One region of the Ectobacillus polymachus genome, then DNA from elsewhere that is predicted to be linked to it. Evidence: riboswitches for the same ligand, from Rfam matches in the RefSeq annotation. Region 1 holds a riboswitch; each other region holds the start of a gene.

Region 1 (3,716 bases):
ACATAGAACCAAAATATATAACAATTGAAATTACTGAAAATATTTCCATCAATCATAATACATATGTAACCCAGGTCATTCGTGAATTAAAAGAAATAGGTGTTTCTGTTGCTATAGACGACTTTGGAACAGGGTATTCATCTCTTAGCTATTTACAAGATTATCAGGTCGATATTTTAAAAATTGATAGATCGTTTATATGGCGAATCGGGAATAACAGCAAGAGTGAGAATATAACAGAAGCGATTATAGTTATCGCCAAAAAACTTGGGCTTACGATTATTGCCGAAGGTGTCGAAATGGACGAGCAATTAGAATTTCTAAATTTTCACGAATGTTGGAATATACAAGGCTTTTTATTCGGAAAGCCTATGGATGAAGAAGAGTTTGCAAAGCGGCTTCAATTGTAAGATAGAAACCATATTCTTTTTCGTATGAAGAGGAATACGGTTTTATGTAATGATACTATACTACGTGGATGGTGTTACGAATCGTGAAAGTAAAGCCATATTATGAATATATGAAAGTGAAAGAACAGGATGTTATCTATGAAGGAGTTATCGATTACTATAATGAACGCGTACGTATTGATACGTATAGTGGAAATGGAAATACATTGGTAGAGGTTGTAGATAAACTCACGATGGAAATCCAAGCTACAAAACAAATCCTTCAAGTAAGAAAGGAGCAATTACTTTCCTTTTTACGTGTAGGGTATATGATTGAGGCGATTATACCTGGTTATTTTCTAGGTAGCGATGGATATTATTTAGCAAAATATCGTACGAATGATAGACGAAATAGTAATTATTGGTTGAAGGAAGAAGAGATTCTAGCTTCTGTTCGGCAACTGGTATGTACGGTAGACGGTTCGATTCCGCTAGATTATAAAGTAAGAAAAGCGACTACAGCAGACTGCGATGAGCTAGCTAGTCTATACAGAACTGTTTTTCAAATTTATCCTACCCCCTTACACGATGTGAATTATATACGAAAAACGATGACGAGTGACACGGATTACTTTGTAGTGGAGAAGGATGGAGTCATCGTAAGCACTGCCTCAGCTGAAATAAATTCATTGCAACGGAATGCCGAAATTACAAATTGTGCTACTTTACAAGAGCATCGTAAGCAAGGGTTGATGAAAGCTTTAGTAAAAAGCCTTGAAGAGGAGCTTGTACATAAATCAATTTTCTGTATCTTCTCGATTGCACGTTCTTTATCCTATGGAATAAACGCTACCTTTCAACAATTAGGCTATCAATATCAAGGAAGACTTACAAACAATTGTTATATTTATGACAAGCTTGAGGATATGAATGTTTGGGTAAAAGATTTGTCAATCTAACTGGATGATGTTCAATAGATGGTATAAAAAAAGATGCAGGTTATTCTGCATCTTTTTCTGTAATGGAACAGGGAATTGCGTTTGTTACTTTCATTAAATCCGCTCCACTTATGAAAATTTGTAATCCTCGTTTACCAGCACTAATACTAATGGGATTCAAATTTTCTGATGTTTTATCAAGGTAAAGCGGATAATTTTTCTTCACCCCAAGAGGAGAAACGCCGCCGCGGATATAACCAGTAAGTGCTTGGATTTCTTTTACATGCACCATTTCAACTTTTTTATTCCCGCTAACTGCAGCTAACGCTTTTAAACGTAATTCTGTATGTGAAGGGATACAAGCCATGATGATCCCTGTTTTGTCCCCTCGAAGTACGAGTGTTTTAAATACTTGTTCAAGTGATAATTCGACTTGGTCTGCAACATGCTCAGCGTTTAAATGTTCTTCATCCCATTCGTATTCGTGTAAGCTATAGGAAATATGGTTTCGATCCAAAATCCTACTAGCAATCGTTTTATTAGCCAAATGACACAGCTCCTTTCTTATACTAGTATACAAAAAATTAAGGGGGGAGAAAGGCATGTACGAAAGTTTATTTTTTGTTTCTATTGTGCATCGACATTTATTGTAGAGAAATTGGGTTAATATGTAACTAGGTTTCTTTCAAAATCTTACAATATTATCGACAAATATTGAAATTTGTAGTAAAATTACATAGAATTTAAACTAGAACTATTGGTATATAATGACATTTCATTATGTTTAAAAGGGAAGTCGGTGAAAATCCGACACGGTCCCGCCACTGTAAGTGAAGAGAACTCGTGCAACATGCCACTGGTTATTGGGAAGGCGCACGATTTTAACGACTCACAAGTCAGGAGACCTGCCGATAGTATTCACAAACAAACCTACGAGGAATTAGGTGTTGTTGTGTAGACGGATGATTGAAAGAAGACGTATACGCACGCCCTTCCTAATGGAAGGGCGTTTTTTGCGTAGATAATAGGTAAGGGGGGAAATGGAGAAAAATGTTAAAAAAGAAAATTTCATTGTGTTTGATGATAGTTTTCATGGTTCTGTTATCATTTACAAATGGAGGTACGTTAGCATTCGCTGAAGGGAATCAAGCTACTTTGATTGTAGTGGGCGATTCACAGAAAAAGGTGATTCTATGTCCTACAGTTGTGAATATTGATCCAAATGAAAACGCATACGATATGCTGAAGAAAGCGCTTGGTGATAAAGTAACAGCAACAGCTAGTTCCTTTGATGGGAAGCCGTATGTAACTGGGATTGATGGGTTAAAAGAATTTGATGACGGGCAACAAAGTGGTTGGCTGTATGAAATTAATGGGAAATCTGCACAAGTTGGTGCATCTGATTACCTAGTAAAGAATAATGATGTAATTGCCTATCGTTATACGCTTGACTGGGGAAATGATTTACAAAAGCAATCGGTAAATGACAGTATAAAGGCGTTTGGAGGATGTACAAACCAATCATCATCAGGTTCTTCAGATTCATCTACGCAAGCACCGACGAAAGACCCAGGTCAATCTGTTGTTCCATCTTCTTTTGATGAGGCGTTGAATAAAGCAATCACATTTACCTTAAACAATGGAATTCAATCAGACTGGCAAGCTATTGCGCTCACTCGTGCGAAGAATGATGTATCTAGTGAAATGAAAAACAGTTACTTACAGCAGTTAACTGACCGGGTGCAAACAAGCGGTCGTTTAAAAGGTACATATTTAGCAAGTACAATATTGGCTATAAATGCTGTAGGCGGTGATGCAACGAATATTGCCGGCCAAAACTTAGTTTCAAAGCTTTATAATGATGCAAGTATTGGTGATATTTATTCCTATGCGTATGCTCTTCTTGCGTTAGATAGCAATGATTATACGATTCCAAACGATGCGTTATGGAACCAAGATAAGCTAATTTCTGCTATATTAAAAGCCCAAGTTACTCCTGGAAAATGGGCAGATGATCCCGATACGAATGCAATGGTATTAATGGCATTAGCTTCTCATAAGGATAATCCAGATGTTGCGAATGCTATTAAGCCAGCTGTGGATCTATTAAAAGGAATGCAATTGCCTGATGGCGGATTTCAATCTTTTAATAATGAGAATTCCAACAGTGCAGCTGTTGTTGTAACTGCACTTTCGATGCTCGGAATCGATCCAAATGGATCAGACTTTACTAAAACAAATTCTGCATTACAAAATTTAATTACCTTCCAGTTGTCTGATGGTGGATTTAAATGGGTATCTAGTGATACTGCAAATAATAGCATGTCATTTGATCAAGCATTCTATGCACTTGTTCAATATAAATATTTTCTTGATGGAAAAGGGTCTA
Region 2 (3,716 bases), on a different contig from region 1:
CTCTGCTTCCTTCTGTAAGCGCTGATGCGGTGCAAGTCGTTGCTCCGTCTTATCTAGCGTATATTTTCGTTGATAGCCGCGCGGCGTTATCATCAAATCATCGTAAACGAACGTCGATGAATTTCCGACGATAACAGTGGTCAGCATCCCAATATCGTGATTCAGCATATCTGCAAGATTCGTAATAACTACATGCTGCCGATCTCGGTAAGCACTTTTCACTAATCCAACCGGGGTATTAGGAGAACGATATTGCAATAAAATTCTTTGCGCCTCTTCAATTTGTCTCGTTCTTCTACCGCTTTTTGGATTATAAAAAGCAATGACAAAATCAGCCCCGGCTGCTGCATCAATTCGTTTCTCAATTAAACTCCACGGCGTTAAATGATCACTTAGACTGATCGTGCACGCATCATGCATAATAGGAGCTCCTAATAAAGAAGCACAGGAGTTAATAGCGGAGATCCCTGGAATAATTTCTACCTCTACTCCCGTTTCCTTGTGCCAGTCTTTATTCAGCAGCACTTCATAAATAAGCCCAGCCATCCCGTATACACCAGCATCTCCGCTGGAAATGACTCCGACGTTTTTACCTTGTTCTGCCTGTTTTACGGCTTCCTGCGCTCTGCTTACTTCTTCAGTCATACCTGTGCTAATGATGGTTTGTCCTTTTACTAATCCTTCAATCAAGTCGACATAGGTTTTGTATCCTATGATCATGTCACATTCTTCTATGGCTTCCTTTGCCCGGTGCGTAATATGGTCAAAGCTACCCGGGCCAAATCCGATAATTGCTACTTTTCCTGTCACTTTTATGCGCCACCTTTCCCATATATCGAAATGCCAAATGTTGTCTATTTCAAGTTAGGCACCTTTACTATCCCATCCTCACTCGTGGAATGGGCAGGTGCTGCAAAACCACCATCTTCATAGTGGTAGAGGACTGCTTCCTCTTTCGTAGTGCCCTTTATTAAATGATGGACAATACTGCAAGCACTCTCTTTATTTACTTCCTTGTACCACGTTCCTTGCGGGTACGCGATGACAATAGGAGCATCCTTGCATCTTCCATTGCACCTCGTTCTTGTCGTATGTATACTTGCGTCAGCCTGTACATTCGTGATCTCCTCACGAATTGCTTGTGTTACTTCCTCTCCTCCCTTTCTCATACAACTGCTTCCATTACAAATTAATACGTGATGCTTTGTTCCTGTTAAGTTCCAAGTCGTCATCTTGCACTCCCTTTCTGTGTATAAAAAACACCCCTATCTACAGATAGGGGTGCGAATAAATACATGAGCATTCAGTCAGCACTTTCACCCATATCCCGTAGGTTCCAGAAAGCATGCAAAACAAGGCAGGTCTCCTGACTTAGGTTCGTCATTTCATTATGTCTTCCCAAGCATCGGCTCAGTGACATATACAATGAAACTCCCCATTACAGTGGCGGGTACCGTGATGGATTTTCACCATCTTCCCTTTTAAACACAGCTTATACCTAGCTATGTACCTTATTTCTATCATTCTATTTTATTATTCATCTCTTCATTTTTTCCTTCAAAACAAAAAAGCCACTCAAGGGGACCTTAAGTGGGAAACGAAAGCATAAAAAGGAAAAAGGTATATAGACCTTTTGCTGCTGACACTTCACCTTCTCAATCCCCGAAGAATTTGAAACTTACGAAATTAAGATAGGTCTCCTGACTCGTGTTTCTCTCTACTTTAGGTCCTTCCCGTATTCCTTTACAGTGGTTCACCTATTTCGTCTACACATACAGTTGCGGGGGCAGTTCCGTTTCTTATACGGATTCCCTATTAAGCCTTTTGCGGCATCTTAATTTATTGCTAGAAAAATATAGAAAATATAGAATTATAAAACTATTTCTTACTTATAGTGTTCATGATATCGTAATTTGTTTTACTTTTCAACATTTTTTGCAGCTGCTTCTAATTCGATACCATTCCCCCACGTTTCATGAAAAATTAAATTTTCAAGGGAACGGCGTTTTTCCCAATTGGCCGTCTCTAAAATAGGAGCCGTAGGATAGTCATCTGTGTACCCAATGGAAAGCAAGGCAACCGGATCAATATGAGGCGGAATATGCAAAATATCGCGTACATCATTTTTCTTATAAAAGCTAACCCAGCCCAAAGCCAATCCTTCTGCACATGAAGCTAACCACATATTTTGAATCGCACATGCCGTTGATAAAACATCTGTTTCTGGAATGGAATTTCTCCCTAGCACATGAGAGCCGCCTCTCGTTGGATCACATGTGACACAAATCGTCAGCGGCGCTTGTTGAATTCCCTCTACTTTTAAGGATAAAAACTTAGCCGCCCGTTCTTCTTCATAGTGAATAGAAAGCGCTTTCCTTTCCTTCTCAGCTGCCCAAGCTAATTGATCCTTTATCTGCGGGGACGTAACTAAGATAAAATTCCAAGGCTGCATAAATCCTACCGAAGGTGCATGATGTGCTGCTTGTAAAATCCTCTCTATTACATCCTCTGGAATCGGATTAGGAAGAAAACTGCGAACATCTCTCCTTCTATAAATCACATTGTACACTGCATCTCTTTCGATTGAATCCTTTATCATCAACATCACCTCTTTCATGGCATTACATCACATTATATTAGATTACATGTTTTTAACGTGCAATCCTTTTTCAAGAATGAGTTTTTTTTCGAGCACATTCGCAAGACTCTATTTTTCCTGCAAAAGATCAAAAACAAAACAGCTTGAGCCCTAAATCCGTCTCAAGCTGTTCTATACTATTTCACCACTCCTTCTTCTATGAACTGTTCAATGACATCAATATATTTTTGTCGTCCCCTTTCCAAATTTTGCGGCTTAGAGCACCAATAAGGATGAGGAAGGCGCTCTGTGATGGTTATATCTTGAGGAAGGCGGCCATCCTGTTTCATTTCGAGGAGTGTTTCTTCTACTCTTTCTCCAAGTGGTACAATACAGCTTGGATTTAGCATTGTCATTTCCTTGATGAATCCCTTTGTAAATAGTCTTGCAATCCACCCTGCTAAATCGTAGTAATGAAAAGCCTTTCGGTGACGTTGAAAACCAAACCAAGACACATTAGTCATGTATACATGCTGAAAGAATGCAGTTGGACCGAAATGTTGGATGATTCCGTAGATGAATTGTGAGCTTGCATCAGATGTTTCACGAGGGACTTTGTCAAGAAAGACGGATAGCGATTTAAAATCTAAAAACGGAACGCCTGTTTTACCGGAACCACGTTTGTTCGGATCCATCCCGACTAAAGCAATCCGCTTTCCTACCTGTGGGTTGTAATACTTGGCGTAAAAGCGTTTCGCTAGCTCTTTGTATTCTTCACAATCCGTCAAAATGGTAATATTGCGTTCTTCAAGTGTTTTCATCATCCGTTGATTTTGTCTCACATTCTGCAAAAAAGTAAAATGCTCATCAATAATTTGCTGCATGCTTCCCCTTCCTTTTCCATATAGTTTTAAACTTCATGAGCATTATAATATAGCATTATAGGAATAAATGGGATTTTACATGATTTTATAACATATTTTTACAATATTAGGAAAGTTGTAAACTACGTCTCGTTTTTGCAATGATAACTTAATATCATTTTTCGTTGATAGTAAGGATGGAACTGTAATGTCTATTTTCACAATTATCTATACAAGCAAAGCATCCTATCTTGACATTCACTCTTTTTCTGGTG
Region 3 (3,716 bases), 970 kb from region 1:
GTTTATGCACTTTTTTGTATCCTTGTATTTTTCATTGTGAACGTGCTGTTACGAAAACAAAAAAATAAGAGTGATCGTACAAAACCGCTTGCTTCTGCAATGCCAAAGCAGAAGGACACTTTGGTAGAAGAGAAAAAAGAAGCCAAAGAGTTAACACAAGCAGTGGAAGAAAACAAGCAAGAAGGAGCAGAAGAGATTCCAGCGCCAAAGAAAGCTGCTCCGAAGCTGGCAGCAGACCCTGCGCTTAATATCAGATTGGTATTACTCGTACTAATCTTAGGTATGTTTTTTTCCATTCTTAATCAAACCGTTATTAACGTAGCGTTACCAGATTTAATGAATGAGTTCAATGTATCAACATCTACTATACAGTGGTTATCCACCGGTTTTATGCTGGTAAACGGAATCTTAGTACCAATTAGTGCTTATTTGATTCAAACCTTTACGTATCGAAGACTTTTTCTAATCGCTATAGGGTTTTTCACAGTCGGCTCTATTATTTGTGCTATCTCTGGTAATTTTCCAATGATGTTAACAGGTCGGCTTGTGCAAGCAGTTGGAGCAGGTATTCTCATGCCAACAGGAATGAATATATTTATGACGCTCTTTCCGCCAGAAAAACGCGGCGCGGCGATGGGGCTTCTTGGTGTAGCATTGATTCTAGGACCAGCCGTTGGACCAACGATTGCTGGCTGGCTTATTCAAAACTACACGTGGAAGATCATGTTTTATGCAATGTTTGCCATAGGAGCTGTCATCTTTTTGATGGCCATACGTTGGTTTAAGCTCGTACAGCCACTGTCTAAACCGAAATTAGACGTAACCGGAGTTATTTTTTCTACCATTGGCTTTGGCAGTCTGTTATACGCATTAAGTGAAGCAGGAAATAAAGGATGGGACAGCACAGAAGTCGATGCCATGCTCGCAATTGGAGTGATTGGTCTTATTGTCTTCGTTTGGTGGGAGCTCAAGGCAGAAACAAAGCTCTTGGATTTAACCATTTTCAAGATTCCAGCTTTCTCCTTTACGATTATCATCAATTTCATTATTACGATGGCACTGTATGGCGGTATGATTCTGTTGCCTGTATACCTACAGAACATTCGCGGCTTTTCACCGCTTGATTCCGGATTGCTACTGTTGCCAGGATCATTAATTATGGGACTAATGGGACCATTTGCTGGAAAGCTATTTGATCGCTATGGTATTCGTCCACTTGCGATTTTTGGATTAATTTTGATGACATTCGGTACGTATGAGCTATCTAAGCTTACGCTGGATACCCCTTATGCTACGATTGTCGGAATTTACATCATGCGCTCCTTCGGGATGGCGTTTATCTCGATGCCAATTATGACAGCAGGAATGAACGCATTACCATTGAAGCAGATTTCACATGGGACAGCATCGCAAAATACACTTCGCTCAATAGCTGGTTCGATTGGGACAGCGATCCTTGTTACATTCATGACGAGACAAACAACGTTCCATGCGGCAGACTATGCAAGTGCGATTACATCGACGAATCCAATTATGAACCAGAATATTACGCAGATGGGTCAGAGCATTGCAGCCGTAGCAAATGTATCACCGCAAACGGGCTCGTCACTCGGCACGGCGGCACTATACGGTCAAGTTATGAAGGTTTCCTCGGTAAACGGTATTAATGACGCATTTTTAATCGCTGCAATTTTAGCAGGAGTAGCACTTGTATTATCCATTTTCCTTCCCCCAGGCAATAAGCCGAACAGGGGATAAGGGGAGAAACTTACGAAGAAGTTAGCTATCTTTTAGGTAGTTAGCTTCTTTTTTGCTTTTATCCACTTTTTAATAGAAACATTTAATTCTGAATAATTAATCAAATGTTGTTCTATAATTATAGTAATCATGTTATATTTTATAAATAGAAGCGTTCGTGACAAGAACAATAAAATTTAATAATAGGATATAGGTTTAATCAGTTTTGATTAATTAAAAGGGAATCAGGTGACATTCCTGAACTATCCCGTAGCTGTATTAGATGAATTTAAGTACAATATGCCACTTGCATACAGGGAAGGCGTACTTAAATAATGATTCTTGAGTCAGAAGACCTGCCTATATTTTGCTCTGTAACCTCTACGAGTGATAGGGAAGGCATTATAATGAAGATTAATTTGCTTATTTCATAGAATAGGCATATTTTATCATGAAATCCTTTTAACACTTCAGTTAAAAGGATTTTTTATTTGCATGGGATAAAAATTGAAGGGAGGTGCAACATGGGAATAATTATTATGTTATGTATTGTGATTTTAACTTCCATAATTTATCTTATATTGAAAAATAAGAAGTGTAGGGATGGGGAACATCGCCATCGCCATAGAATGGGACACAACCACGGCGAAGGGTTTTCAATTGATTATTATGCTTATATGTCTAAAATCAGACACTGGAATCCTACTTTTAAAGTATCTCTTTCTGTGCTGACACTGATTTTGTGTATTGTATTGAACAACCCATATGTATCTGTGGCAGTCATCCTTGCAATGGCCTATATAACAATTATAAAAGGCGAGCTTCCCATACATAAATATATGCCAATACTCCTGATTCAAATAGGTTTTATCCTTCTAGCCACTTTTACCATTGCCATTGATTTTTCAAGGCAGCCTATGGGACAGTATAACTTATATCTTGGTTTCTATTATATGTATACTTCTCAGGCAAAGCTTATGGAAGCGGTTTTTTTAATCTTGAAAGTGTTTGCAGCTATCAGTGCCTTGCAGATGATGGCACTGTCAACTCCATCATCAGAGATTATATATGTGCTTCACAAAGCACATATACCAAAGATTATTATAGAACTGATGAATATGATTTACCGTTATATTTTCATCTTAATGGATGTCTTTATTAAAATGAAAAATTCTGCAGAGTCTCGTCAAGGGTACTGTGATATGAAAACTTCCTATTTTACCTTTGGAAATATTGCTAGCAATATGCTGATAATTTCTTTGAAAAGGGCTAATGCATATTATGATGCCATGGAGGCCAGATGTTTCGATGGAGAGCTTATTTTTTTGGAGGAAGATAAAAAGGTTGAGACAAAACAGATTGCCACAGCAGTAGCATTCGTATTATTTTTAATTCTGCTCTGGGGCTTTACAAGATAGAAAGGGGCTATTATGGAAGATCCAATATTAAAAATCGAAGATCTGTATTACGTCTATGGAAATGGAAATCCTGCGCTGAACGGTGTAAGTGTGGATATATATGAAGGTGAGAAAATAGCTGTACTGGGTACCAATGGGTCAGGAAAGTCCACATTTTTCTTGAATATAAACGGTGTCTATACACCGGAGGCGGGAAACGTTATTTATCGGGGTACAATTATAAATAAAAAAAATGTAAACGAGCTTCGAAAAAATATAGGTATTGTATTTCAAGATGCAGATAATCAAATTATAGCATCTTCGGTCAGGGCAGAAGTTGGGTTTGGCCCTATGAATTTAAAGCTTCCCAAAGAGGAAGTGATAAGACGTGTTGAGGAAGCACTGGCATATATGAACATATCGGATTTTAAGGATCGTCCGCCTCACTATTTGAGTGGCGGTGAAAAAAAGCGTGTTACTATTGCGGATATCATTGCTATGAAATCTGAAATCATTATCTTTGATGAACCAACAGCAGCACTTGATCCTTTAAATGCACAGATGTTAGAAGAAGTTTTAGCA

What was found. A riboswitch is a leader RNA that binds a small molecule or an ion and turns the genes downstream of it on or off. The one in region 1 is predicted to bind cobalamin.
Region 2: another riboswitch for cobalamin. It lies ahead of ACM5BR_RS15030 ((2Fe-2S) ferredoxin domain-containing protein); the one in region 1 lies ahead of ACM5BR_RS05020 (DUF4430 domain-containing protein).
Region 3: another riboswitch for cobalamin. It lies ahead of cbiQ (cobalt ECF transporter T component CbiQ); the one in region 1 lies ahead of ACM5BR_RS05020 (DUF4430 domain-containing protein).

What each region holds. Positions count from the first base shown of each region.
Region 1 is NZ_JBLREB010000001.1:974,913-978,628, reverse strand. It holds gene ACM5BR_RS05035 (EAL domain-containing protein) at 1-410, shown strand, start outside; gene ablB (putative beta-lysine N-acetyltransferase) at 521-1,348, shown strand; gene ybaK (Cys-tRNA(Pro) deacylase) at 1,389-1,874, opposite strand; cobalamin riboswitch at 2,069-2,254, shown strand; gene ACM5BR_RS05020 (DUF4430 domain-containing protein) at 2,378-3,716, shown strand, end outside.
Region 2 is NZ_JBLREB010000003.1:207,022-210,737, reverse strand. It holds gene cobJ (precorrin-3B C(17)-methyltransferase) at 1-810, opposite strand, end outside; gene ACM5BR_RS15030 ((2Fe-2S) ferredoxin domain-containing protein) at 855-1,232, opposite strand; cobalamin riboswitch at 1,340-1,529, opposite strand; cobalamin riboswitch at 1,674-1,852, opposite strand; gene bluB (5,6-dimethylbenzimidazole synthase) at 1,919-2,599, opposite strand; gene ACM5BR_RS15020 (uracil-DNA glycosylase family protein) at 2,776-3,462, opposite strand.
Region 3 is NZ_JBLREB010000001.1:986-4,701, forward strand. It holds gene ACM5BR_RS00015 (DHA2 family efflux MFS transporter permease subunit) at 1-1,758, shown strand, start outside; cobalamin riboswitch at 1,933-2,115, shown strand; gene cbiQ (cobalt ECF transporter T component CbiQ) at 2,262-3,155, shown strand; gene ACM5BR_RS00025 (energy-coupling factor ABC transporter ATP-binding protein) at 3,168-3,716, shown strand, end outside.